One region of the Pelorhabdus rhamnosifermentans genome, then DNA from elsewhere that is predicted to be linked to it. Evidence: riboswitches for the same ligand, from Rfam matches in the RefSeq annotation. Region 1 holds a riboswitch; each other region holds the start of a gene.
The links. Region 1 has a riboswitch for cobalamin ahead of Ga0466249_RS06665 (acetyl-CoA hydrolase/transferase family protein). Riboswitches for the same ligand answer to the same signal wherever they lie in the genome.

Region 1 (9,127 bases):
AGACCTAGCTAGTTATCAGAGTAGATGCATGATACAAGGGTAGCTGTGACGACATCCCGTAATGAGGTGCAGTATATTGTGACTGGTATTGCCGATTTACGAGGCAAATGCCTGCGAGAGCGAGCCAAGGCTTTAATTGCCGTGAGTCATCCTGATTTTCGGTCATCCTTATTAGCCCAGGCAACAGAGCAAGACTTGATTTAAGACAAAATTAGATAGTGGGAGGAATAAGAAAAACATGGATAAACAGTACTCAGTAAGTGAAATAATTAACAAATCAAAAATTGCTCAACAAATTCTGGCGGGTTACACACAAGTACAAGTCGATCAATTGGTTCGTGTCATAGGCAAAGTCGTTTATGACAATGCCGAGATGTTAGCCCGTGAAACGGTAGATGAAACGAGAATGGGCGTTTATAAAGACAAGATAGACAAATGTAAAGGCAATTCACGAACAGTCTGGAATAGTTTGAAAGGGAAAAAATCTGTTGGTATCATTAAAGAAGAACCAGAAAAAGGCCTTGTATATGTGGCAAAACCGAAGGGTGTTATTGGTGCGATTACTCCGACGACGAATCCAATTGTTACGTCCATGTGCAATGCCATGTTTGCTGTTAAAGGGCGTGATACGATTATTGTTGCACCTCATCCAAGATCGAAAAAATGCTCCACTCACATGATACAACTCATCAATGTTGAATTGAAAAAATTGGGTGCTCCAGAAAATTTGATTCAGATTATTGAAGAACCGAGTATCGAAAAGACGCAGGAATTAATGCAATCCGTCGATGTCGTTGTGGCTACAGGCGGTACTGGCATGGTGAAATCGGCCTATTCAAGCGGAAAACCTTCTTATGGTGTGGGTCCTGGTAATGTTCAGGTTATTATGGACCGAGATTATGATGATAACCAGGCTGTGAAGGATATTATTGCTGGTAGAAAATTTGATAATGGCATCCTTTGTACATGTGAGCAATGTATTATTGCACCGGCTGAAAAACATGCTGAGATTATGAGATTGTTTGTGAAAAATGGTGCTTGCTATTTTGACGATGAAGCGATAGTGGATAAATTTAGACAAGCCATGTTTATAGATGGAAGCATTAACAAAAAAATTGTCGGACAGTCTGTTCAATTTATTGCCAATCTCGCGGGAGTACCTGTACCTGAAGGGGCCAAAGTCATTATTTTAAAAGCCAAAGGCAAGGGCAGTGCCGATATTCTTTGCCGGGAAAAAATGTGTCCTGTTATGGTTACCTTTGCGTATGAGAAATTTGAAGATGCTCTTGATATTGCGAAAACAAATTTAGTGTATGAAGGTGCTGGTCATACAGCTGTCGTGCATTCCAACAATAAGGAACACATTATTCAGGCCGGTTTGGCGCTTCCATTTAGTCGTCTGACGATTAATCAGTCTTCTGCTACTAATACCGGAGGTAGTTTTTATAATGGGTTCAATCCTAGTACAACTTTAGGCTGCGGTTCATGGGGCAATAACAGTATTTCAGAAAACCTGACTTACACTCACTTAATTAACATATCGCGTATTGGCTATTTCAATAAAGATGCCAAGGTTCCTACGGATGACGAAATTTGGTCGCTCTATTCATAACAGAGGAGGAGCTTGATGATGCAGAGGCTTCAGGTAAGACCTCAGATTCATCAGTAATCACGTACAGGAATTTGCCGAGTTCTTCAAAAGCGGAGCAGGAGATTTAATTTTAACTCATGAGTTTTTGTACACGCCATATTTGCAGGAATTGCATTTTAATGTAGATTTTTTGTTTCAAGAAAAATAAGGTGTAGGTGAACCGTCTGATGAGATGATTGATGCTATTATTCAGGCGATGGAAGAGAAAGAATGCAAACGAATTATTGCCATTGGCGACGGTACAGTAATTGATATTGCAAAGCTATTGATAATAAAGGATGTTAAACATGCACTAGACTTATTTGAAAAAACGATTCCTTAAACCTTGAAAGAAGTCGTGAAAAAATTTTTTCGAGCAGAGTGTCCGTACATTCAATGCGTTGTGCCTGTTTTTGAAGTAAGTGAAGACTTGATTCAGCAGGCCTTGCATATTTTAAGACAGGGGAATATAGTATGATGAAGCGAAGTGTTTCTAAAATAGGAGGACCTGACAGTGACATGATTGATACTGCCAGGTCCTTTATTATATAAAAAAATTTATTGAACTTATTTGTTTCGTTGATCAGAAATTTATCTTGCCTGAAAGTGTTTTTAGACGAAAATATTATCACAAAATATTATCAGATTTATTTGACTTGTTCTTTAATATATGCTATTTAAAAATCATAAGTAATAAATTTAAAATTTCATATAGATGGAAATAGGTGCCATTGCATTGACGATAAATTTTACGCTTAATTCCGTAGTAGCTCTTCTACTCACACAAATAGACACGATTGTCAAAGCCGCTGCGCCGGCAGCAGTAAACAAGATTATTGCTCATTTGGAGTCGGAAGAAAAAACCTTGTCCAGCTTTTTTGTGACCAAAATTCGAGACCCATTGAGGTGATGCTGTTAACCGATATCGAAACAACGGTTGTGTCTGAATTATCAGCTGGTTTAACTACCGCACTACAAGATATACTTAAAAAATTAGAAAGCCAAAAATAATGATTTTAGCCCAGAAGATGTATCGCGGGATTTTTATTGATTATTTTTTAGTGCGGCAGCAAGCTGGGTTAACTCAAGGGTTCGGTCGCTGCGTGGTAAGGTGATGTTATGTGGGCATACATTAATACACCGCTTTTAGCCAGGCGTTCGGATGGGAAGTGCAAGTGCCGCCGCATCCTTTGCTTGTAACTTCATTGGGAATTGCTATGTTCGGATAAAAATAAATGGTTACTATGCCAAGAATAAGCAGAATCGTTACTAACAATAATCCCCATGCTAAGAGGGCTTCTTTCGAGTACCAATAAGAAAAGAGTAGTTGCCAAGAACTTGCAGGAGTTAATTTATGCATGAGTAGCCTCCTCAATGGAAAATAACTACAGATAAAGGAGTATATGTATTAGTAAGTGCGTCATATGCCAAACTGAAATGAAACATGATTCTCATGGTTAAATTCTTTTGACGGATAAATTTATCTGTGTTAGAATAATAACAAGAAAATTTATTAATTTAATAAAAATTTCATAACGATGGAAATAGGTGCCCTTAGGGGCTTAATAGGGAAGTCCGGTAAAATACCGGCGCGGTCCCGCCACTGTAATGGGAAGCAAACTCAAAAAATGCCACTGAGACGAATTGTCTTGGGAAGGTTTGAGGAAGCGATGATCCAGAGCCAGGAGAACTGCCTATTTAACAGTCGCCGTTTGACCTGCGAGAGATGGGGAGGAGATTGGTACGATAGCTTTTTTATTGTACTTATTTTATCCCAGTATCGTTGATACTGGGATTTATGTTTTTAGTTATTAAAAACATCTCCTGGATAGCCGGAAGATGTTTTTTTTATAATGTTTTTCTCTTTATCCGAGAGCGATAATGAGGGGGATGTGGAAGGCTTTACCCTTTCATGTTGATACCTTCATTGTCTAGCTTAGGAATTTTATGTAATTAAAAATTTTGTCTAATAAAAATTTCATAACGATGGAAATAGGTGCCCTGAGGGGCTTAATAGGGAAGTCCGGTGAAATACCGGCGCGGTCCCGCCACTGTAATGGGAAGCAAACTCAAGAAATGCCACTGAGACGAATTGTCTTGGGAAGGTTTGAGGAAGCGATGATCCAGAGCCAGGAGAACTGCCTATTTAACAGTCGCCGTTTGACCTGCGAGAGATGGGGAGGAGATTTGTACAATAGCTTTTTATTGTACTTATTCTATCCCAGTATTATTGATACTGGGATAGATGTTTTTAGATATTAAAAACATCTCCTGGTTTGAAGGCCAGAAGATGTTTTTTTTATAATATTTCTCTTTTTACCCGAGAGCGATAATGAGGGGGATATGGAAGGTTTAACCCTTTCACGTTAATAACCCTCATTGTCTAGCTTAGGGATCTATAGAATCAGAAATTTTGTTTAACGAACAACAAATTACAAAAAGGAGAGGATTTATTTTGAATGATTGGAGACCTAGTTATCAGAGTAGATGCATGTCAGCTCAGCAAGCGGTGCAACATGTTAAGTCTGGTGATCGAGTGGTAATTGGTCATGCCTGTGGCGAACCGCCTACTTTAGTCGAAGCTTTAGTTGAGCGGGCACCGGAATTGGAAAATGTGGAAATTGTTCATATGGTTGCAATGGGATCAGCCAAGTATGCTCAGCCTGGTATGGAAAAAAGTTTTCGCCACAATGCGCTGTTTGTGGGGGCAACGACACGTAAGGCTGTGGCAGAAAAGCGGGGCGATTTTACACCTTGCTTCTTTTCAGAAGTTCCCCGCCTGTTTCGAAATGGCCTATTATCTGTCGATGTTGTGCTTATGCAAGTAACGCCACCGGATGAGCATGGGTTTTGCAGTTTTGGTGTATCAGACGATTATACAAAAGCTGCGGCAGAAAGTGCTAAACTTGTGATCGCACAAGTCAATCGGTTCTTACCGTGGACAGGTGGAGACAGAATTCATGTCAGTGAGATTGATTGTTTTGTGGAAAAAGATGAGGCTATAGTGGAACTTCAGCCGCCTCCGATTCATGATGTTGAAAAAGCAATCGGTAAAAATGTTGCCAGTTTGGTTGAGAACGGAGCAACATTGCAATTAGGAATTGGCGCTATTCCTGATGCTGTGCTGCTGTTTTTAAAAGATAAAGAAGATTTGGGTTTGCATTCGGAAATGTTTTCTGATGGTGTTGTTGAATTGGCCGAGGCCGGTGTGATGACAAACCGCAAGAAAACGCTGCACCCAGGAAAATTTGTTGCCACTTTTTTAATGGGAACACGCAAGTTGTATGACTTTGTCGATAATAATCCTGATGTGGAAATGTATGGGGTAGATTATGTCAATGATCCCTATATCATTGGTCAAATCGATAATATGGTTTCGATTAATTCGGCATTGCAAGTCGATCTTATGGGACAAGTGAACGCCGAGATGATTGGTACCAAACAATTTAGCGGTGTGGGAGGACAGGTTGACTTTACTCGCGGGGCCAGTCGCTCGCGTAATGGCAAAGCGATTATCGCTATGCCTTCGACAGCCTCGCATGGTAAGATTTCTCGTATTGTGTGTCAGTTAGATACGGGGGCAGCTGTGACGACATCGCGTAATGATGTGCAGTATATTGTGACTGAGTACGGTATTGCCGATTTACGCGGCAAATGCCTGCGGGAGCGAGCCAAGGCTTTAATTGCCGTGAGTCATCCTGATTTTCGGTCGACCTTATTAGCCCAGGCAACAGAGCAAGGATTGATTTAATTAAAATTACATAGCGGAAGGAATGAATAAAACATGGAGAAACAGTACTCAATAAGTGAATTAATTAACAAAGCAAAAATTGCCCAGCAAATTTTTGCGGGCTATACACAAGAGCAAGTCGATCAATTGGTTCGTGTCATAGGCAAAGTCGTTTATGACAATGCCGAAATGTTGGCTCGTGAAACGGTCGATGAAACGAGAATGGGCGTTTATGAAGACAAGGTAGTCAAATGCAAAGGCAAGTCACGGACAATCTGGAATAGCTTAAAAGGGAAAAAATCTGTCGGCATCATTAAAGAAGAACCAGAGAAAGGCCTCGTATATGTGGCAAAGCCGAAGGGGGTTATTGGTGCGATTACTCCAACGACGAATCCCATCGTTACGCCCATGTGCAATGCCATGTTTGCTGTGAAAGGGCGTAATGCCATTATTGTTGCACCTCATCCAAGATCAAAAAAATGCTCCACACACACGGTACAGCTCATTAATGCTGAATTGAAAAAACTGGGTGCTCCGGAAAATGTCATTCAGATTATTGAAGAACCCAGTATCGAAAAGACGCAGGAATTAATGCAATCCGTTGATGTTGTTGTGGCTACAGGTGGCGCCGGCATGGTGAAATCGGCCTATTCAAGCGGAAAACCTTCCTATGGTGTGGGTCCTGGCAATGTTCAGGTTATTATGGACCGCGATTATGATGATAACCAGGCTGCGCAGGATATTATTGCTGGTAAAAAATTTGATAATGGCATTATTTGTTCAGGTGAGCAATGCATTATTGCACCGGCTGAGAAACATGCTGAGATTATGAAATTATTTGTGAAAAATGGTGCTTGCTATTTTGACGATGAAGCGATAGTAGACAAATTTAGACAAGTGATGTTTATTGATGGTACTATTAACGGAAAAATCGTCGGACAGTCTGTTAAGTTTATTGCTAATCTTGCCGGAGTACCTGTACCGGAAGGTTCCCAAGTCATTATTTTAAAAGCCAAAGGCAGGGGCAGTGCCGATATTCTTTGCCGGGAAAAAATGTGTCCCGTTATGATTACCTTTGCTTATGAGACGTTTGAAGATGCGATTGATATTGCGAAAACTAATTTATTGTATGAAGGTGCGGGTCATTCCGCTGTCGTGCATTCCAACAATAAGGAACACATTATTCAGGCCGGTTTAGCGCTTCCATTTAGTCGTCTGACGATTAATCAGCCTTCTTCCACGAATGCCGGAGGCAGTTTTTATAATGGTTTCAACCCTACGACAACCTTAGGTTGCGGTTCATGGGGCAACAACAGTATTTCCGAAAATCTAACGTATACTCACTTAATTAATATATCGCGTATTGGCTATTTCAATAAAGATGCCAAGGTTCCTACGGATGAGGAAATTTGGTCGCTCTAATTTATAAAAGAGGAGGAGATTGAATATGCAGATGCTTCAGGTAAGACCTCAGATTCATCAGTTTAATCACGTACAGGAATTCGCTGAGTTTTTCAATATCGGAGCAGGAGATTTTATTTTAACTCATGAGTTTCTTTATACGCCGTATTTGAAGGAATTACATCTTGACGCGGATTTTTTGTTTCAAGAAAAATATGGTGTAGGTGAACCATCTGATGAGATGATTGATGCGATTATCCAGGCGATGGAAGGGAAAGAATACAAACGGATTATTGCCATTGGCGGCGGTACAGTAATTGACATTGCAAAGCTTTTGACAATAAAGGATGCAAAACATGCACTAGACTTATTTGAAAAAAAGATTCCTTTAATCAAAAGTCGGGAATTGATTCTTGTCCCAACGACTTGCGGAACAGGCAGCGAAGTGACGAATGTTTCTATTGCTGAAATTAAGTCCAAACATACTAAGATGGGGCTTGCCGTGGATGAACTTTACGCGAATCATGCTGTACTCATTCCTGAACTTGTGCGAGGTCTTCCGTACAAATTTTTTGTTACCAGTTCCATTGATGCCTTGATTCATGGCGTCGAATCATTCGTTTCTCCCAAATCCAATGCGTTTACTGAACTGTTTAGCTTGAAAGCCATTGAGACGATTATCAAAGGTTATCAACAAATTATTGAGCGAGGGCCTGATTATCGACTGAATATTTTGTCCAATTTCGCCTTTGGGAGCACTTGGGCGGGGGTTGCTTTTGCAAATACAGGAGTTGGCGCTGTCCATGCTATGTCCTATCCACTTGGCGGAAATTATCATGTCCCGCATGGTGAAGCCAATTATCAATTTTTTATTGAAGTGTTTAAAACCTATAATCATAAGCAGCCTAACGGTAAAATTAAGGAGTTAAATGAATTTTTAGGCAAAATATTGGCAGTGGATGATATTTCTTGCGTATACGACAAATTAGCTGAGCTACTTGAGCAGCTGTTAAATCGCAAGCCACTTCGTGAATATGGCATGAAGGAAGAAGAAATTGAGACGTTTACGGACAATGTTATTTCAGGACAACAGCGATTGCTTGTCAATAATTATGTCCCATTGAGTCGAAATGAAATTCGCGATATCTTTCATGCGCTATATTAATTTGGACAAAAATTTCGGAATTTATTCGTTTTTTGTCATAATCTAGCGGTATAAAAAAATAGCTATATGATTGGCGAAAAAGGAGTGAAGTATCATGTCAAATGGTAAGCTGCCGGAAGAAAACACAACGACTGTTACAGAAGACAGTAATATAGAGTCTGATTCAGAACGAGAGCGCTTAGATAAACAAGCTGTAGAAGAATTTTTAAAGGAATTTGTTTTTATTTCTTTTAAACGACCGCAATGAGTTAGGCGTTAGTTTATCAAGCTAATAAAAATATGAGGGGGTAATTTTTATGACTTTAAAAACACCTGAACAGTATGAGGAAAGCCTAAGAAAACTCAATTTAAAGGTTTATTTGCAAGGGGAGCTTGTTGAAAATCCAGTCGATCATCCTATTATTCGTCCTTCTATGAATTCCGTCAAGGCCACTTATGAATTAGCGCAAGATCCAGAGTATGCTGAATTGATGACAGCTACTTCTTATTTGACAGGCGAAAAAGTAAATCGTTTTTGCCATTTGCATCAAAGTCCGGCTGATTTGGTGAAGAAAGTAAAAATGCAGCGCTTGTTAGGCCAAAAAACTGCGGCCTGTTTCCAGCGTTGCGTCGGTATGGATGCCATTAATGCTGTGGACAGTGTGACTTTTGAAATGGATGAAAAGCTGGGTACTCAGTATCATAAGCATTTTGAAAAATTCTTGCGTCAAATGCAACAGGAAGACTGGACTGTGGACGGAGCCATGACAGATCCGAAAGGGGATCGTTATTTGGCACCAAGCAAACAGGCTGATCCTGATTTGTTTGTTCATATTGTAGAAAGACGGAAAGACGGTATTGTTGTTTGCGGTGCAAAAGCGCATCAAACAGGAGCTATTAATTCTCACTGGATTTTAGTGATGCCGACCATTTCCATGGGCAAAGATGATGCGGATTATGCCGTCAGCTTCTGTGCTCCTGCTGATGAAAAAGGTATTTTCTATATTTATGGACGGCAGTCGTGCGATACGCGCAAACTCGAAGGCGATACGATTGATGTAGGCAATAAGAAATTTGGTGGTCATGAAGCCTTGATGGTCTTTGATCATGTCTTTATTCCGTGGGAAAATGTCTTTATGGCTGGGGAGACGGAATTTAGCGGTCTTCTTGTGGAACGTTTTGCAGGTTATCATCGTCAAAGTTACGGCGGCTGTAAAGTCGG
Region 2 (10,453 bases), on a different contig from region 1:
ATTCTACGATGATACTCAAGCGAATCTACCGGATCATCTGTTGTGCAAATGACCTTGACATTGGATTTTGAGATCATGGCTCGCGCACTATATTCTTTAAGTCCTAATAATGAATTTATTTTCTCCCAAACAGCAGGCGCATTTTGTACAGTCAAGGGTCCATATATTCCAAAAAAGCGTTGCAATTCCAAATGTGTCCAATGATAAAGCGGATTTCCAATACACTTTTCTAGCGTTTGAGCCCATGCTAAAAACTTGTCATAATCATTGGCATCTCCCGTAATAAGCCGTTCATCTATACCATTACTACGCATGGCCAGCCATTTATAATGATCACCATAAAGCCATGCTTCAGTAATGTTTTTAAACTGTTTGTTCTCAAATATCTCTTTCGCATCTAAATGACAATGATAGTCAATAATTGGCATCGTCTTTGCGTATTCATGATAAAGCCTTACTGCCGAATCATTTTCTAATAGAAAGTCATCATCCATAAACTGTTTCATGAGCATCACACATCCTTCCTAAATTTTTTTATGCCAAGATTTCACTATCTTTTTTTATTACTTTATCTTGTTTTACAAAGATCGCTACTGCCAATGCACCGATAATGGCTAACCCGCCAGCCAATAAAAATGCCGGCGTATATTGCCCGGTTGTCTGTACGATCCATCCTGTAATTGCTGGGCCCATAATACCAGAAATATTTGCTACCCCATGAATAAATCCACTAGTGCCACCCACTCTTTCCGGTGGAACAATATCTTGAATGATAGCCCAATAAGTTGTTGCTTGCAAATATAGGAAACAAATTCCCAGGGTCATAAGAACAACCGCACTCATTAAGGTATTAGCCAAGCCAGTCAAAGCAACACAAATTGCAGCAAAGCTTAAACAGACTACTAACACAACTTTCCGGGAAAATAATAATTTACCTGTTTTTTTGTAAATATAATCGATAAGAAAACTGCCGGCAATCTGTCCTACAGCACCTGCAATCCAAGGAATCATTGCAGCAATTCCCATTTCCTTGATGCTCAACTGTCGAACATCAACTAGATAACTAGGAAACCACGTCAAAAAGAAAAACAAAGTGTAATTATAGCCATAAAGACCTACTAATAAGGCTAATATTTTACCCTGCTTAATAACGGACAGTAAAGAAACCTTTTCATGGATCGTTGAATTTACAGTAATCAATTCTTCTTTACCTTCATTGATCAATGCCAATTCTTCCGGAGTTACAGATGGATGTTCGCTAGGCTTATCCGTAACCGTTTTCCACCAAATAAGGGTCCATATTATCCCAACTACTGCTAAAATGATGAACGAAGCTTCCCAGCCCCACCATAATGATATAAATGCCACTAATGGTGCGGATATAGCAGCGCCGACAGGAGCTCCTCCATTACAGATACCAACAGCCGTTGCTCTTTCTTTTAATGGAATCCAATTGTTCATGGTCTTGTTAGTTGTCGCAGTGATAGGCCCTTCACCAAGACCAAATATTACCCTACAAAGAAATAACGAGATAAAATTGAAAGTACCAGCTGTAAGGCCACAAAAAATGGACCATACCCCCATAGCCGCTCCCATAACTTTCTTAGGTCCAATCTTGTCAGACATATATCCGCCAACGAAATTAAACAACGCATATCCAACAAAAAAACTGCTCAAAATCAACCCAGACTCAAAATGACTAAGCTCAAATTTTTTCGATAAAATTGGCAATGCTACAGACATCGCAGACCTATCAACATAATTAATAGCATTCGCTAAAAAAAGGAAAAGAACAATAGTCCATCGATAACCTTTAAACATAATTTTTCTCTCCTCCAATTCATAGAATCATTTTAGTCCAATTTTATTGAATTTAAGCAATTCAAAATTACCATCCCCTTCTTGAAGCATTGAGCTAAAAATAACGTACTTATATGATAATATTAAGGGTTAAATCATCTTTCTTTTTACATACTACCATACTAGTATGGTAGTAATCAATACTGTTTTCAATTAATTTCATCAAATCTGAATTATCGAACGAGATATTATAGATAGTCCCGATGATCTACGTAGACCATCGGGACTAGCTAGCTTCAATTGCGACTCATTTTTCCTTATATTTTTTCCACCAATTTCTTCTGTTTAAAATAATCGGGATAATCCTTTAAAAGTTCATTTAAATCAAAAGTCACTTTATTAATGTGAAGATAAATCATCTCACTTCCAAGCTGAACATCCTGTTCTTGAATAGCACGAATCAGTTCGCTGTGTTGCTGCCAAATTCGCGGCATATCATGTCCGTTAGCCACATTCAACATTCGTACACGATTATAATGGGTATGTAATTGCTGAATGACAGACCAAACGCGTGTTTTTTTACAACCTTCAAAAATGGTACTATGCAATGCATCATCGAGTTCAAAAAATTTCAAAGGATTTTGATCTTCAATACATTCTTTTTGCAATGCAAGACACGCTTGTAACTTCACTAATTGATCGCTGGGGAATTCTTTACAAGCTAGTTTAATCACTTCTTTTTCAACAGTTTCACGCAAAAATTTTGATTCCTTAACATGTTCCAAATCAATGAGCGATACATAGGTTCCTTTCTGGGGAACGACATCTAATAAATATTCCTGAGACAATCGAATAAAAGCTTCTCTCACCGGCGTTCTACTGACATTTAATAAAACAGCAATATCTTTTTCAGATAGAGCACTACCTGGTAAAAGTTTTAACTGCATAATATTGGCTTTTAAAACCCGATAGACGTACTCGCGAGTTGATTCATGTGCTACTGGTTCAATCATATCCACATCCATGCTTGTTCCCCGATTCCTTACATATTTGTATCAAATGTACTATAGAATTCATCGATATGTCAACCAACGGCTCCAGGCAAAATATGCACGCCACTACCAGACAACAATTGTTCTTTTAAATATTTTTTCTAGAACAATTGTTAACACTTTTTAATATATTTCACCTGTTTATATAAAAAAATGTTTCGTTACTGCTTGACAGAGATTGCTTCTTTTCATATAATAAGGTGAATAAATTGATTTTTTCTCTGTGCAGGAGGCTATTCCCCGATGATTACTCACTTAAACAAAACAATTACAAAACAATATTATTACTTTTTTAGCTGGGGCTACTTTTTTAGCGCTGGCTATTTTGGTTGGAAAAAATTGAATAGATTGTCGTTAAGTGAGGCCTCAGCAATATAATATACGCGTAAACAAAACAGAATAGAAAAGCGCTATATAAAAGAGACTCATGTGAGTCTCTTTTTTTATCTATAAAATATTCATGGTAGAAAATAATAACATAATCGAACGATAGAAAGAGGGTTCTATGATGGCTACTATAACAATCATCCCCAATTTGTTAAGCGGAAATATTCACATTCCCCCATCCAAAAGTCTTTCGCACCGTGCAGTAATTTGTGCCGCCCTGGCAAATGGGACATCCTGTATTAAAGGTCTTATATTTTCCGATGATATTACTGCAACAATCGATGCAATGAAAGCCCTGGGTACGGAAATCTCCCAAGAAAAGGACAGTGTCCTCATCCGTTCCAACGGAAGCCTAACACCGCAAAAAGACATTATTGATTGCTGTGAATCAGGTTCTACGTTACGCTTTCTCATTCCTCTTGCTCTGACAAACCATTCCATCACATTTACTGGGCGAGGCAAACTCATTGAACGCCCCTTAGATACTTATTACAAAATATTTGACGAGCAACAGATTGCTTATCAAACGACACAAGGCAACCTTCCCTTATCTGTTACAGGACAACTAAAACCCGGATACTTTCGGTTACGCGGAGATATTAGTTCTCAGTTTATTACTGGACTATTATTCACCCTGCCGCGTCTTGAAAGCAATTCAAAAATTAATCTTACAACGCCCTTAGAATCGCAAGGTTACATTGATTTAACGTTAACTATGCTAGAACGGTTTGGTATTCACGTAACAAATAATGACTACCAAGAGTTTATCATTCCAGGCAATCAGCGCTATACTAGCCAAAATTACCATGTTGAGGGAGACTATTCGCAAGCTGCCTTCTGGCTGGCAGCCGGACTTATAGGTTCTTCTGTCTGTTGCTTAGATCTAAATCCGCATTCCGTGCAAGGTGACAAAGTCATTATTGATATTTTAAACAAACTAGGCGGAAATATTACTTTTGGTACAAATTCAATAACCGCCACACCTAGTAAAACGTCAGGAATCGAAATCAATGCGGCTCAGTGTCCTGATTTAGTGCCTATTTTAGCTGTATTAGCCGCAGTCAGCGAGGGAACGACTCATATTGTTCAAGCAGGCCGACTGCGGTTAAAAGAATCAGATCGGCTGCATGCCATTACACAAGAACTCAATAAACTTGGCGCTGATATTCATGAAGGCAGTGATTTTCTCACTATCCAGGGTCGCAAAGAATTGACTGGGGGCATTGTGGATAGCTGGAATGATCACCGCATTGCCATGGCCCTTGCCATTGCTTCGCTTCGCTGCCATGAGTCAGTAACCATTCAAAACAGCAGCTGTGTTAATAAATCTTATCCTGATTTTTGGAAAGACTTTGCGGAGCTAGGAGGGAAAATTAAATGAGTGCTACATGGGGTAGAAAAGTTCGTTATACTATTTTTGGTGAAAGCCATGGCAAAGGCATCGGCATGACTATCGATGGATTACCGCCGGGACTCATGATTAACTGGGATGACGTAACAAAAGAACTAGCGAGACGCGCCCCCGGAAACAGTCCTCTTGCCACGTCACGCCGTGAAACGGATCATTTTATCCTCTTGAGCGGTTTATTCCAGGGAAAAACAGCAGGCACGCCTTTATGCGCTATGATTGAAAATCACAATCAGCACTCGGCAGATTATGAAACGGCTATCCAAAAATTCCGTCCCAGCCATGCCGACTATGCCGGTCATGTCAAATACAAAGGTTATAATGATCCACGTGGCGGAGGACATTTTTCCGGACGACTCACGGCGCCGCTCGTTTTTGCCGGCGCCATTATCAAACAGCTACTACTCCAACAAAAGATTATCATTGGCTCACATATCGAACGTATTGGCAGCATTTCCGAACCCCGCTTTGATGCTGTTACTGTAGATGAAAAGTCACTTTTAAGGCTGAACCAACAAAAATTTGCTGTACTAGATCCAATAATCGGAGAAGAGATGCAAAATACTATTCTCGCAGCAAAAGCAGACAATGACTCCGTGGGAGGCGTCATTGAAACAGCAGCCATTCATTTATCAGCTGGGTGGGGAGATCCTTTTTTTGATTCATTAGAAAGCACTTTATCTCATCTACTTTTTTCCATTCCCGCTGTAAAGGGCATAGAATTTGGGGCAGGCTTTGAATTTGCTGCAATGTACGGCAGTACAGCAAATGACGCCATGCAGTGCCAAGATGGCAGGATTCAGACAACTACCAATCACAATGGTGGCATTACAGGCGGTATTACAAATGGCATGCCTCTTATTTTCCGCGTAGCTATAAAACCCACACCTTCTATTAGCCAAAAACAGCACACAGTCAACGCGCAGGGTGAAAACATTCTTCTTTCTACCATTGGCCGTCATGATCCATGTATTGTTCCACGAGCGGTCCCTGTTGTAGAAGCTGTAACGGCACTCGCGCTTTGGGAGATGATATAATGAAAATGAATTTGTATGCAAATAACGTTGTATTAATCGGCATGCCTGGCTGTGGTAAATCTTCAATAGGCTCGCTGCTCGCTCCGGCACTCAAAATGAAATTTTATGATGTAGACCGTTATATCGAAAAAAAAGAACAGCAAAGCGTTGCTGAACTTTTTTCACATGGCGAAGATCATTTTCGTCAAATCGAAAGTCAGGCCATTTTCGACATTTACAACAAGTCCTCGATTGTTATCGCAACAGGCGGCGGTGTTGTGACACGACATCAAAATATGGTACTTCTGCAACAACAAGGCATTATTTTTTATATTGAACGTTCCATTGAGATGATTATCGATTCCCTTGGTGCAGCTGAACATCGCCCCTTACTTGCCGGCAATGTTCAGCGCATTTACACCTTATATGAACAGCGAAAACATCTTTACGAAAAATATGGTCACTATCGAATTTCAAACAACGAATCTTGCCAAGCGGCTGTAGAAAAGATCCAAGCAAAGTTACTGGAGCACATACAAATAGAAACAAGACAAGAATGTTAATCTTTAACATTCTTGTCTTGTTTTAAAGCGCCTGGGCCATCTTGAGCAACAGCTACCTGCGCAGTGCCAAAAGTTTTCATATCATTTAAAACATGTAAAGATGCATTTATGAGAGACATGCCTAAAGCTGCCCCTGTTCCTTCACCTAAATTCATCTGCAGCTGTAAATAAGCTGGTATATGTAAACATTCCAGCGCTTCCTGATGTGCAGGCTCCATAGCAAACTGTGATCCAATCAGATATTCTTGAACAGTCGGAGCCAATTGTACGGCAATAAGCGCTGCGGCACTTGTTACGAGTCCATCAAGCACAACTGCCGCACCGCCAGCAGCTGCACCAAGTATGACTCCAACTAAACCAGCAATTTCAAAACCACCGACCTTGCTTAGCACGTCAAGAGCATCCTGCTTATCCGGACAATTGACTGTCAGCGCTGTTTTTAGCAGCTCAATTTGTCTGTTTCCAGATAAATTGATTGCTGTGTTGGAGTTTACAAGATCACTCAGCGGTTTTTCACTATAACAAGCAACAAGAGCCATTCCTGACAGATTATTTGCTCTGCCGATGTCACCTAAGCCAAAAATATGCGTTCCCTGCCTCCTTTCTATCTGAGCTATTTTGATGCCAACCTCGATGGCCTGTACCGTTTGAATTCGAGTCATTGCCGCTTGCTTGAGAATGTTTTTCGTTCCATAGGCAATTTTCTCATGATAAACGAACTGAGAAGTTGGCAAATCAGCAGCTACACCGACGTCAACAACACCCCACTTAGCCGCTGCATGATCCGCAAAAACCTTGATAGCTGCACGGCCTGTACAACAATCATTGATTCTTTGCACTGTTGATTCACGTAAATCGGGGGGAATGGCCTCGGTTATGCCATGATCCCCTGCCATAATAATAATACTCTTCTTTAAATCGTGTGGCCGTGGGGTACCTGTGATGCCTGCTAGTTTCTTAGCAAGGTGTTCAAATGAATGAAGACTGCCTAGCGGCTTGGTCAAGTTGTCCAGTCGCAACTGACATTTTTCCATGGCTTCTTCATCTAAGGGTTTTATCGAAGTAATAACCTGGTCAAGCATGATTCATTCCTCCTGCCTGACCCAATTTTCTACTATGATTGAGTAATTTTACAGCAAGTGTTAACATATCGACTACAATAGATGCTCCAATGGCTTCGCCTAGACGAACGCCCATATCTACGCAGGCTTCTAAATGTAAAAACTGCAAAGCAATCTGATGGGCTGGTTCTGTCGACAAGTGAGATGCAAATAAATAATCTTTCACAAGTGGGTGCAGCGTGCTGGCAATTAACGCCGCCGCAGTTGTATTCAGTCCATCAATAATGACGGCACAGCGATTGGCAGCACAACCTAGAATAACGCCTGCTAGCGCCCCCAGCTCAAAACCGCCCACCTTGGCCAGCACGTCTATACCATCTGTGACATCAGGCTGATTGACTGTAAGTGCCTGGCGAACAATTTTTCTTTTAACTTCTAATCGAGCATCGGATATACCTGTACCTCGTCCAGTCACCACATCGGCAGGCAATCCCGTAAAAGCGGCTACAATGGCTGCGCTTGCTGTCGTATTACCAATACCCATTTCACCTAGGCTAAAACAGGTATAACCCTGCTGTACATAGTCATTTACAATGGCAATGCCTGTTTCAATAGCCAACAAAGCCTGCTCACATGTCATGGCCGGTCCTTGAGTAAAATCATGCGTACCATAAGCAATTTTTTTATGCAAAAGTCCGGGGACATGTGATAAATCTCCGGCTACTCCCATATCAACAACAACTAAATGAGCGCCACAAAAATTAGCAAATGCATTGGCACTACCACCTTTCGAAATACAATAATTCGCCGTCATGTGAAGTGTTGTCTCCACTGGATAGGCACTAATTCCCTGCTTAGCAACACCATGATCGGCAGAGGCAATAATCATACAGTTACGAGGCAGCTCCAGATGTAATTTTCCCAAAATCCCTGCATATTGTTCTATCATACTTTCCAAACGCCCCAGGCTTCGGCCGGTTTGGTTAAAAATTTCCAATTGAACCTTGACCTGTTCCATAACAACTGCATCTAAAGCCGTAATTTTTAGCAATGTTTCTTGTAATAAACTCATGACAACCTCCAATATAAAATGAACGGATAAATTTAGTCTTTAGTCTACCCTCTGGATCAAAAATATTCTTCCTGTAATGATAAAAAGACATCTGCATAGATTAAAAAAAGAAGGCCTTTTGAGCAAATAGCTCGAAAAGCCTTCTTTTCCATGAAGGATATTTTAGCGGTAAAAGGTAGGTCTCCTGGCTCCTGGCTCATCAACAACTTACCCCTTCCCCTAATTGAGTGGCTTTGTAAGTTCTCCCCAGTACAGTGGCGGGCCCGCGCTTATGCATAACAAAGATGCTCTGACTTTCCTATTATCCCCCCATCACTCTGGGTGGCACCTTAACCGTATACTTATCTAATTGATGTCATTATAGCAGGCAAACAAACATGCGTCAATACAGACTGAATCTATAATAGTCAGTAAAATTTTTCCTTCTCAGCCAATCTTTTTGTTTATTCCAAATGAGATTGTCCACTTTAACAAACGTTACGAAGTCAATGTATCCGTGTATTTATTACGGATGATAAAAAAAATGACCATAGAATATGTTATAATAATAATTAGGCTTTACTTGTAAAATTCAGTGAATTATAAAAGTTTCTGCATGATTGTGAGGACTTACTATGTATCTCGATCTACTCCTGCACTTAATTAGTCACATGTCTTTTATCGCCATGACAGCCTATTTGATTGGACGCAGCCAATTTATTATTCATTGTGCTCAACATCCTTTTCAGCCCCGTTCCTGGGTTACCTTAAGTGCCGCTTTTTCTCTGCTCTCCATCATTGGGACCTATACAGGAATCCCTATTGACGGAGCCTTAGCTAATACGCGGCTGATCGGTACATTAATGAGCGGCTTCATAGGAGGGCCTATTGTCGGATTATGTACCGGGATCATTAGTGGCACCCATCGTTTTTTTCTTGGCGGTTTCACAGCAAGTATCTGTGCCGTTGCCACGGTACTAGGTGGTTTATTCGCAGGAATGATCCGCCAAAAATACGGATTAAATCATCTCAATTGGAAAACAGGCGCTCTTGTGGCTCTGATAGCTGAAATCACACAAAAATTCATGATTATTACCTTCGCCAAACCCGCTGAAACAGCCTGGGCCTTCGAAAAAATCAGTGCGGTTCCAACAACACTTGTCACGGTTATAGGAACTATCGTTTTTATGCTTATTACGGAAAACATCAAATTGGAACAAGACAATTACGGTGCTAACGCAGCCGAACTATCTCTCGAAATTGCCAGTCGTACCCTGCCCTACTTGCGCCACGGTTTAACAACAGAATCGGCGCAGAAAACAGCTGAAATCATTTTCAACCTCACCAAAGTCGCATCCGTCTCCATAACCAATCGCGAAGTCGTTCTCGCCTATATCGGCCTTGGTGACGATCATCATAAGGTTGGCGAACCTATTATGACAAGTTCAACAAAACGAACCATCAGTGAGGGCCAGGTACTTATTAGCAGTTCTCTAGAAGAAAGAGGTTGTCCTGTACCCAACTGTCCTTTGCATTCTGGTGTTGTTGCACCACTCACAGCTCATGGAGTGACAATTGGAACCATTAAACTATCCAAACGAGATGATCATGGAATTGGTGAATTAGATTTGCGTATTATAGATGGCATTGCGAATTTATTATCAGTACAAATTCAGCTAGCCGAAATTGACGAACAGCGTGTGATGCGCGAAAAAGCGGAGTTAAAGGCCCTGCAAGCACAAATTAATCCTCACTTTCTATTTAATACAATTAATATTATCATGTCCCTTTGTCGCACTGATCCTGCTACAGCGCGCAATTTATTAGGTCATTTGGCTACGCTTATGCAACAAAGTTTTAGTAGTCACCAAGATTTCATTACAATCCGCGAGGAGCTGCAAGCCGTAGAAGCCTATCTGGAAATTGCCAAATGCCGCTTTGGTAGTCGGTTAACAGTCACACTAGATATTGATAATGCTGCCCTTAATTACTCCATCCCCTTGCTTTCCATTCAGCCCCTAGTAGAAAATGCCCTGCATCACGGCTTATTTCCTAAACTCAGTGATTGCAAACTAACGGTCACAGTAAAGGTTAGCCAAAAAGAGGTAATCATCA
Region 3 (10,453 bases), on a different contig from region 1:
AAGACCATAACCGGTATTTTTCCTTGATGCATAGCCATAAAGAGCACTAACGCCACAGCAAGCAAAGCACCAAGTAAAGCAAACAAAGGAGTATAAAAAACACCTGCCGTTGAAATGCCTGATGCCACAGCAATAACAGCCCCAAAAGCCGCACCACTCGATACACCGATGATGCCAGGATCAGCCAGAGGATTACTCAGCACCCCTTGCATGACAGCACCTGATACACCCAGTGCTGCCCCAACCAGTAGGCCGACAAGAACGCGTGGAAGACGAATCTGCCAAATCACAGCGACTTGTTCCTGCGTAAATCCAGCTTGATGAAAACCGGGAATACTCAGTTCATGTCCTAAAACAGCTAGTGTTGCAGAAAGCGGAACAGAAACCTGTCCTAGCGCTAATGAAACCAAGACCATTCCTATCACAAGGGCACTCAGCCCTAAAAAAAGCACGGTTTTATTGAACTTTCTTTTCATTTCTTCCAGTCCTTCTTGACTATTACTCAAAACAATCCGGATAAGCCGCACTGGCAATATCCTTGACACCTTCCACAATATACTGTGAAGTACAGTTTAAATGACGATCAGGTACAGTAAAAAGATGATGCTCACGCACCGCTTTAACCGTCTGCAAAGCGGGATCTTGCTGCACATTCTCTTTAAACTGCTGAATATCTGTTTTCCCTGTATAATCCCAAGTTGGCATAAAAAACATATCTGGATTGGCTTGTACAATTTGTTCCTTAGAAAGGATATCGCTCCGGCCAAGCCCCACACTTGATGCGGCATTTTTTACGCTGGCATAACGACAAATATCATCAAAAGTACTGCCCACGCCGCCCGTGCCGCCCATCAAAGTGTACATTAAAACTGTTTTATGTTTATCGGCTGGAGCATTTTGCAATTTTTGAGTGATTTTATCTAGCTCCCCATCCATCTGAAGTGTTAGCTGCTTTCCCATGGTCTCTTCACCAACCGCTTGAGAAATAGCTTCAATGACTTGCTTCACTTCAGCAATGGTGCCAGGTGCTTTATAGACATATACGGAAATACCGGCATCTCGAATCGTCTGAATCAAATCCGGTGATTGCCAGTCCGCCATAAATACCAAATCAGGCTGCAAGGCAATGATTGATTCGGCATTATCTTTGATTCTGCGCGGAATCTGTTTGGCCTGTTCCGTAACATTCGATATACCGCTATTATCAGCTAAATAAGTGAGTGCTTCGATTCGATCGGCAGCAACTAGATCCACCAGAATTTCATCAGAAGCAAGCGAAACGGAAACTATTCGCTGCGGCTTTTGGGACATTGTCATCGAATAGCCTTGACTATCCGTAATTTTATAACCTGCCGCTTCCTGATCCTTTTGGGCCTGTTTTCCATTGCACCCGCCAAGGAACAAAGATAAACAGAACAACAAAAGCAACTGCCATGTCATGACGCGTTTCATGAATACACCGTCCCCATCCGAAGTGCCTGTTGTTGGCATACAATTTTTTGTACCCAATCATTCAGTGACGCCTGCACAAATTCATGTACTAAATAATCTGGCTGTACATACTCAATGATACGCCGAACCTCCGGCGTGGTAAAGGGCAAATGTTCATCAATTTTTAGCACATGGCTCATGACATCTTGTGGGGTATATTTGTCTTTCAGCGGAAAATTCCTGCTTTTCCTTACATAAACACTTGATAAAGATCGATGCAAATGAATGCCTTTCACATAACGGTCATAAGGTTCCAGTTCACGTAATGTCTGCAAAATGTAATCAACACCTTGCGTTTCTGTCGCTAAATGAAGATTCGTATTCATCAAATGGCCTGTATCAAGCATAATCCCCACATTCCGTGGTTTGACCCCCGTAAGTAACTTTTCGGTCAACTCGGGATTGCGCAAGGTTAAACCCGGCCACCACAGATTTTCAAATAACAGGGTCGTTTCAGGAGGTATGACATCTGCAATTTCATTGATAATCTCAATGGCCGCTTCAATAACCTCACCATCAGAAGCACTGAATTTCCAACTAAAAAGTTCCGGCGAACGGGCATTACTCACATGAAAGACAAGATACTTTGCACCCGCGCGAACAGCCAGCCGAATATTCCGACGATATAAGTCCAGCCATGCGTCACGCGTAACACCGCCAAAACAGACCCTAATTTGATCATCACTGCCAAATTCCCGCAGCAAAGCCGGGCGATTCCCCCGCCAAAAATCCAGCCAACAGGGCCAAAATCGCAAATGAACGCCTTGTATCCATTGTTTTTTATAAATATGCTCATCCCATGGTTCAACAAATATCATCTCCAAGCCGTCCAGATGATAATGATTTAAAAATGCCTGCAAACACTCCGCGTTATGATGAACAAATTCTCCATCCGAGTAATAATTAGACAAATTGGTTAGTTGCAACATCCTTTTTCACCTCCATACAGACATCTTCTAGCCTAGTATAGCAAGAGGAATAAAAAAGACCTTCTTGACAACCGCAAGAAGGTCTAACTAACAAATGACAAACAAAATTTTTGACCTAATCCCCTCCCCATCGCTCGTGGGTAAATGCGGTGACTGTTAAATAGGCAGTTCTCCTGACTCTGGATCATAGCTCGCCCAAACCTTCCCAAAACATTCGTTTCAGTGGTCAATCTTGGGTTTACTCCTCATTACAGTGGCGGGACCGCGCCGGCATTGCACCGGACTTCCCTATTAAGCCGCAAAGGGCACCTATTTCAATCCTATGAAGTTTTATAAAATAAACAACTTTAAACTTATTTATACCACTTATAAATAAAGAAGTCAAATAATTTTAGAAGATTCGCACTTTGTTTAGTCATCTTGCTTGAAACGCGGGAGTTTAATACGGCTTTCCGTGTCGGGATGAATCCGAAAACAAGCTGCATAAAGAGCAGGTAAATACAGAAGCGTTAGAACAGTGGCAATAAATAAACCGCCCATAATAGAAATAGCCATAGGACCCCAAAACGGACTCACTGCCAAGGGAACCATACCTAAAATCGCCGCCAAAGCGGTTAACATAATCGGACGAAATCGCAAGATCGTCGAATCAATAATAGCATCCCAAGGCTTTTCACCTTGCGCCAGATGCTGATCAATTTGATCCAATAAAATAACGGAATTACGCATAATCATTCCGGCTAAAGCCAATACCCCCAGTTCAGCTACAAACCCCATGGGACGATGAAAGATAAACAGGAACAAATTCACACCAATCATGCCAAGAGGGGCTGTCAACAGTACTAAAGCCATTTTCCCCATATGCTGCAGTTGCAACATCAATAAAATGACAATCGCAGCAACCATAATCGGTAAAGTCTTAGCCAAAGAACCAATAGATTTCGTACTATCTTCAGCACTCCCACCAGGTGTAATCGTATAACCGAATGGAAGTTCTTGCCGCAAATCTTTGAGCTGAACATCAATATCCTTGACTACGTCATTGCCAAGAATCCCTTTGGCAACATCGGCTTGCACCGTAATCGTCGGCTCAAGACCCCGGCGCCAAATCAGACCATTTTCCCCTTCATAACTCAACTTGGCTATCTGTTCCAGCGGCACATAACGACCATTCGTCGTCGGAATATTTAAGTCTTTGAGTCTCGACAAATCCTGCCGATCCTGCCCAACAGTCCGAAGAACTATATTAATTAAATTATCCTTTTCCTGATATTGCGTAACAGGAAGTCCAGAAAGATTGGTTTGCAAACTTGTAGCAAGCGTTTGACTATCTATCCCCAGTGCCCGCGCCTTATCCTGATCAATATCCAGATGAAGCACTTTACTCTTTTCATACCAATCGAGGTTTGTTTCCGTCACTGCCGGATACTGTGCAACAATGCCCCGTACTTGTTCGGCAAAGCTCCGCACGACTTCAGGATTTTCACCAGAAACACGAAACATGACAGGATACGCCGCTGGCGGTCCATTTGACAACACACTCGTCCGAATTCTTGCTTCGGGAAACTCCGAACTTATTGTACCATTAATCCGTTCTGCCAAACGATCGCGCTCTTGGTCATTTTTCGTCAAAACAATGAGCTGAGCAAAATTATCGGCATTAAGCTGCATATCCATTGTTAAAACAAAACGCGGCGATCCTTTACCAACATAAGAAGCAAAATTAACGACAGCTGGATCTTGCTTTAATAGCTCGGCAAGCTTAGCTGCCTCTTGATCCGTTGCTTGAAACGAAGAACCTTCAGGCAAGGTCAGCTCGACAATTAGCTCCGGTCGCAGCGAGGTAGGAAAGAACTCCTGAGTAACGAGACGCCCAATTCCGAGTGACACAATAAAAGCGGCCAGTGTTGCAACAATCACTAGTTTATTGTGATGAAGACAATGATATAACACCTTGCGAAATATTTGTTTAAACTTTCCTTCTGAGTTTTCTTGTAGATTCTTACTTGAATCTGATTCTGTCAGTGGTTTAATTTTTAATATATGATAACCAAATAGCGGAATAACCGTTACAGAGACTACCCAAGAGGCAAGTAAAGCAATAGTAACAACAGAAAATAACGTTCCTGTGTATTCTGCCGCCTTGCCTGTTGAAATAGCTACAGGTAAAAATCCCGCTGCTGTAATCAATGTTCCTGTCAGCATCGGTTTCGAGGTGACAGTATAGGCATAGGTCGCTGCTCGAAACTTCGTCCAACCTTCTTCTAATTTTAATTCCATCATCTCAATCGAAATAATCGCATCATCCACAAGCAGTCCAAGGGCAATAATAAGCGCTCCGAGCGAAACTTTATGAAGATTAATATTAAAAAGCTTCATAGCTAAAAAAGAAATGCAAATAACAAGAGGAATACTAAGCGCTACAACAAATCCTGCCCGTTTGCCCAAACTAAGAAAATTGACACCCAAAACAATAATAATAGCAAGCAGCAGCGTTTCAACAAATTCATTAATCGAACTCCGAACCACTTTCGGCTGATCTGATACTGCATGAATTTCCATACCCAAAGGCAATTCCTGTGTTATTCGTTCGATTGTTTGATTTAAATGATCACCAAGATTTAAAATATTGCCGCCATCTTGCATAGACACAGCCAATCCGATGGCTGGTTGCCCGTTATAATACATTTTCGGTTCCGGTGGATCGGCATAATCCCGCTTTACTTCAGCTATATCCCCCAAACGAAACAGACGATTATTGGCCCGAATGGCAATATTTTTGATGTCTTCTACATTTTGAAAAATACCTGTCACACGCATATAAACATTATCAGAAGTTGTTTCGACACGTCCCGCGGCATTCATAGCATTTTGCTTGCTTAACGTATCCACAATTTGCTGAGGATCAATCCCAAGAGCGGCTAACTTGTTATTTTCAAATTCTATATAAATTTTTTCGGGCTGATTCCCCTCTAATTCTACCTTGCCTACATCAGGCACTTCAAGCAGTTTCAAGCGAATGCGATCCACTTCAGTCTTCATTTCAGCAAAACTAAAGCCATCGGCTGTAACGGCATAAATCGAGCCAAATGTATCACCATAAGTATCATTAAACGAAGGTCCAATCACACCCTCTGGCATCGTACTCCACGTATCCTGAACGAGATTACGCACCCGCTGCCAGGTAGGACGGATATCCTGTATTCTCATGTCTTCGCTTAAATTAACAAAAATAACTGCGGCTCCCGGTCGTGAATAACTATTAATATAATCAAGACCCGGCGTCTCCTGTAACTTTTTTTCGATTTTATCTGTCACTTGTTCTTCCACTTGCTTGGCGGTTGCACCGGGCCAAGCCACTTGAACAATCATTTGTCTCACAGTAAATTCAGGGTCTTCTGATCGCCCCAGTTGAAAATAACTGAACGTCCCGGCAATGAAAAACAGCAAAACAAAAAAGAACACGACTTGCTGATGCCCTAAGCAGTACTCAGTGAGATTAAATTTTTTCATTGCGAGCCACCGTCCCAAAGGCGAACCTGCTGTCCCTCGACGAGTTTCTGAACTCCTGCCGTAACGATCGTTTCGTTACCGTCAAGACCTTGCAATACTACAACCGAATTATTACCATAATTACCGAGCTGCACAGTGCGACGGTGTACAACGTTCTCTTCTACAACCCAGACAGAAGGCGTGTCGTCTGTCTGATAAATGGCTGTAAGGGGCACTGAGATTTGCGCAGCCTCAGATCTGTTAAACTGAATTGTTGCCGACATGCCTAATTTGACGAATGGCGGCGGATTCATTCCGATCCGCACACGATAGGTCCGTGTAGTCTTATCCGCCTGAGGCGATACCTCTCTGACCTGACCAGGTACTTGAACGCCAGGCAAAGCCCAAAAAGTTACCGTCACAGGAGAATTTTTTGTAATCTCCCCCAAACGTTGCTCAGGAACAAAAATCTCTACTTCCAATTCGCCTGTACGCACAAGTGTCATCACAGACTGACCGGCTGCAACAACTTGCCCCGCTTCGGCAGAAATTTCCGATATAACACCTTCCTGATCCGCTTGCAAACTCCCGTAATCAAGTTGGTTCGATCCTTGGCTTAAGGATGCCAGGGCATCCCGTTCTTTTTGGTTCGCTGCCTCATATGTATTTTGCATTTGATCAAGTTCTGATTGGCTAATTGCCCCTTGATTATGAAGCGCTTGATAGCGCGCTAAATTAATTGCAGCTAATTCACGGTCCGAACGAGCCGCAGCAAGTTGCGCATCTAGGCGATTCGTGCCTAATTTTAAATCTTCCAAGTCAAGTTCCATTAATACATCGCCGGGATGAACAACAGTGCCCACATCGACGAAACGATTGGTAATCTTTCCACCCACACGAAAAGCCAGCTTATTTTCATAGCGACCACGCACTTCACCAGCATAAGTTGACAAATGTGTCCCCGCATTTTGACTGACATTCATCGTCTTCACAACAACAGGCGGCACCTGCTCAATTTTTTGCCCGCAACCTGCTATTAACAATCCCATAACACCAAGAGTCATTATCCAACCACGTAGATAGCGAATTCTTCTCTTTCCTTTCGTCATCAATTTCACTCCTATATCTACTCAATCTCTATACTCACTTACTGCATCACTTACAATAAATCTTAGCCTGGCATATATTTTTTATTTCTTCTTCCAAAGAACGTAATCCTGCCTTTACGACGGAAAATCATCTGCTGCATTGGACAGGTACTATAAATAAAATGAAGGCTCCCGAACATCGGAAGCCTTCATTTTATTTATTAAAAACCATCATCCACTCTTGAATATACAGAATAAAAAAAATCCATTTAAATGTCCAGCCCTAAAAGTTGTGCCGGATAAATCTTAGTCATCTTATCTATCTCTTCTGACGGAATACCTGCATCAGTCAGATATTGAATATATGAACTTAGAGCCTCACTCCATAACGGATTTTCTATCTGTCCACCGTCAGTAGAAATAATCGTTGTATCATAGCCTACTTCTTGAATAGCAGCTACATTGCGCTCAAAGTTGGATTCATAGCGCCCGCTCCCAATAGAACGAGCATAACAACGTTCGAAATAAACGCCATAAGGAACAAGTGCCTTTTGATCTTCAATCGATAAATTCACTGTGCGCCACTCAGGATGGTTTACAACAATCTTTTGTACCCCTTGCTGTTTTGCCGCTTCAACTACGCTAAAAATCTCCTGAGGTGCTAAATGTCCTGTTCCTAATATAATATTAGCAGCAGCTATTTTCTTGAAAATTTCAATCGCCTCAGATAAAACTTTCCCATCCCGAACGACTTCCACTCCGTCTGAAGCCCCTATCAACCGGCGTTCATGCGCCGAATAAGAGGTTGGCAGCCAGACACACTTTGCTCCCATGGCAATTGCCGTATCCACTGCAGCCACATTTAATCCGCCCATAGGAGGATTTAGTGTAATACCGCCAAAAACTCGAACTCCCGGAACAATTCGTTCAGCAATCCAAGCACGATCCATTGTTGGCACTAAATGAGATTTAATCATGATGGCCCGAGCTCCAACGCGTTTGGCTTCCGTCGCTAACTCAATATCATCGAGACGCCGCATACGAATATCCGGTGTCGTATGAATATGAAGATCAATAATCCCTTGTAAATTATTTTCCTGACATTGGCCCATAACAATAACCCCTCTTCAAAGAAATTTTAGTTCATTGAATTTTCCGTTACCCGTTTTTTGCTGAAAAAGTTCTTATAAACAAAATACGTAGCAGCCAAACTGGCTATCACACTATAAATAATTCCTAAATACCAGATCCCCAAAAATTCAGTGTAAAATGCACCACCGACAATCGAAAATCGCGCAGCCATAAACCCACTAAGAGTCAGCATAACAGCACCCATAAACTGACCAAAAGTATTGACCATTCCCATTAACATGCCACTAGTACGAATCGACCACAACTCGGCACCCACGGCATTCATCAGTGGAAACAAATTAATTAATATGCCCGAAATAAACGCTAAGATATTTAATAATAGCGGTGAAAAAATGGGAAAAGTATAAGAAAAATACATACAAATCATCGCAACTTGGGCTATCCAAATAACAACACTCCGATGAATCCCATGTTTCAAAGCAACATCTGAAATCAGCCCCACAACAGGCGTCCCCACTGCACGCCCCAGCACATAAATCGTAGCCGTTGTTCCCCCGGCGATCATTGCAGCCTCTTTACTCATCCCACCACTCTGCAAATAAAAATCCGTTGCATACATTACCAGCCAGGCTGGAACCAATCGCGTACCGACAGTAAATCCTGACCATACCATCGCAAAATTCCAGAATTCCAAACTCGTAACAGCTGCTTTAGCTACAGAAAAATAAGATTGCCCTTGTTCTTGAGCACCATCTTCTTGCTTTTGCACCGAAACCAGACCGATATCACTTGGATCAGACCTAAGAAATACAATTGCAATCACCGCAATCATAAACACAATACATGCCATAGCCAGTGTTGCACCATGCCAGCCGCCCAATCCAGCAAACGTACCCCCGTGAGCCAGCAGAATAGCAAAAACCGGCATAAGTAAAAAGGTCATAGCTTCACCCAATCCGCCACCTGCTCCTGAAAACATTTGCATAACAAACCCACGTTCGTGCTTGCTAAACCATTTATTTAACAACGATGCACTTGGAATAAACGCTGCGGCAGCCATAAAGCCCATCACAGTACGCCAAGCCACTGCTTGATAAAAGCTATTACTATAAGCAAAACCAACCATGCAAAGCGCTACGGTTCCAATACCAATAGGAATCACTCGCCTGCCGCCAAAAATATCCGTCGCAGTTCCCCACGGAATCTGCCCGATAGCATAAGAATAAAAAAATACTGAACCTAAAATGCCCAATTCGGGCTTACCAATATTCCAATCCACAACTAAATATTTAGAAATGCCTGTGTAATTCCAACGTACAAGTTCAGCTGTACAATAAACGAGCATACAAACGCCCAAAATTAACCAGCGGTAATTACTCTTATTCAACATAACTTTCCTCCCGAATTTTTGTAACTTGTTTTCGTCAAAACATAAAGCAACATATGTATACGGTATACCAACGATGTGAAATCCCTTTATTTTTTACACGATAAATACTCCCTTCGCAAACATCTTGGTATCCTGTATTCCAAACTAACACATTACTATATTCATTATTTTTTACTAAATTCCTGCTAATTTAGTTATCTTTTTAAAAATCCGACAATTCATAGTCTAAAAGCCACTTGCCAATCCGGCTATTATCCTGACTATTTTAAATAATGACTATTCGTTGAAACATCCGTATATTAAGGCAAAACTGTTTAATTTTCTTTTCAATAATTAAGTGTTAATATCTAGCTGCAAGGATATTAAGCTATTAAGAAAATGACAAACTACATTGTTCATATAGACAATTGAGCCTTGCCATTTATTTTAGGAGGAATTCAGATGACAAAAAAAAATAATCAACAAGTTGCTCAAAAACCCTTCATTGACTTATCCCAATTAAATCAACTCATCGCAAATTATTCCAAGAAAAAACATGTTGCCAAATAAAAACGTTAGCAAAAAGACCGATCAAAGATATCTTTGGTCGGTCTTTCTTGGCTAACACATACGCCCAGCCCCGAGCATTTTCTTAATTTTTCTGTATAATGACAGATAAATCATTAAGTGTTTTTTCTAGATTTGGAATTTGCCGACTGCTTCCCGGAGATTCATTGCAAGCTTGGCCAACGCTTGACTGGAAGAAGCAATTTCCTCTATTGATGCAGATTGTTCTTCCGTTGCAGCTGATACTGTCTGAGCCTTTTCTGTGCTTAATTTGCTCAGTTCATCAATCTGATTCACCGACTGAACAATTTGCTGACTGCCTGTTGTTACATTTTCTACAGCAACAGATATTTCCTTGGTTTGCTCCGATACTTTACTGACCAAAGCTGCAATTTCGCGAAAGACTTCTCCCGAAGCAGTGACTA

Region 2: it holds a riboswitch for cobalamin, as region 1 does, so the genes downstream of both, cobT (nicotinate-nucleotide--dimethylbenzimidazole phosphoribosyltransferase) here and Ga0466249_RS06665 (acetyl-CoA hydrolase/transferase family protein) in region 1, are expected to answer to the same signal.
Region 3: it holds a riboswitch for cobalamin, as region 1 does, so the genes downstream of both, Ga0466249_RS18805 (TIM barrel protein) here and Ga0466249_RS06665 (acetyl-CoA hydrolase/transferase family protein) in region 1, are expected to answer to the same signal.

Annotation. Positions count from the first base shown of each region.
Region 1 covers NZ_JAHGVE010000004.1:114,125-123,251, forward strand. Annotated here, with positions in the region: gene Ga0466249_RS06645 (acetyl-CoA hydrolase/transferase C-terminal domain-containing protein) at 25-204, shown strand; gene Ga0466249_RS06650 (aldehyde dehydrogenase family protein) at 239-1,612, shown strand; partial or broken gene Ga0466249_RS06655 (iron-containing alcohol dehydrogenase) at 1,818-1,973, shown strand; gene Ga0466249_RS06660 (hypothetical protein) at 2,763-2,990, opposite strand; cobalamin riboswitch at 3,160-3,342, shown strand; cobalamin riboswitch at 3,608-3,790, shown strand; gene Ga0466249_RS06665 (acetyl-CoA hydrolase/transferase family protein) at 4,086-5,381, shown strand; gene Ga0466249_RS06670 (aldehyde dehydrogenase family protein) at 5,415-6,782, shown strand; gene Ga0466249_RS06675 (4-hydroxybutyrate dehydrogenase) at 6,808-7,926, shown strand; gene Ga0466249_RS06680 (hypothetical protein) at 8,021-8,173, shown strand; gene Ga0466249_RS06685 (4-hydroxyphenylacetate 3-hydroxylase family protein) at 8,223-9,127, shown strand, end outside.
Region 2 covers NZ_JAHGVE010000006.1:220,843-231,295, forward strand. Annotated here, with positions in the region: gene uxaC (glucuronate isomerase) at 1-506, opposite strand, end outside; gene Ga0466249_RS09585 (MFS transporter) at 535-1,821, opposite strand; gene Ga0466249_RS09590 (GntR family transcriptional regulator) at 2,118-2,825, opposite strand; gene aroA (3-phosphoshikimate 1-carboxyvinyltransferase) at 3,358-4,620, shown strand; gene aroC (chorismate synthase) at 4,617-5,684, shown strand; gene Ga0466249_RS09605 (shikimate kinase) at 5,684-6,226, shown strand; gene Ga0466249_RS09610 (nicotinate-nucleotide--dimethylbenzimidazole phosphoribosyltransferase) at 6,223-7,308, opposite strand; gene cobT (nicotinate-nucleotide--dimethylbenzimidazole phosphoribosyltransferase) at 7,301-8,359, opposite strand; gene Ga0466249_RS09620 (hypothetical protein) at 8,416-8,559, opposite strand; cobalamin riboswitch at 8,517-8,706, opposite strand; gene Ga0466249_RS09625 (LytS/YhcK type 5TM receptor domain-containing protein) at 8,974-10,453, shown strand, end outside.
Region 3 covers NZ_JAHGVE010000019.1:50,007-60,459, reverse strand. Annotated here, with positions in the region: gene Ga0466249_RS18815 (FecCD family ABC transporter permease) at 1-476, opposite strand, end outside; gene Ga0466249_RS18810 (ABC transporter substrate-binding protein) at 499-1,452, opposite strand; gene Ga0466249_RS18805 (TIM barrel protein) at 1,449-2,420, opposite strand; cobalamin riboswitch at 2,567-2,748, opposite strand; gene Ga0466249_RS18800 (efflux RND transporter permease subunit) at 2,832-5,933, opposite strand; gene Ga0466249_RS18795 (efflux RND transporter periplasmic adaptor subunit) at 5,930-7,021, opposite strand; gene Ga0466249_RS18790 (DUF6282 family protein) at 7,270-8,112, opposite strand; gene Ga0466249_RS18785 (MFS transporter) at 8,139-9,482, opposite strand; gene Ga0466249_RS18780 (methyl-accepting chemotaxis protein) at 10,158-10,453, opposite strand, start outside.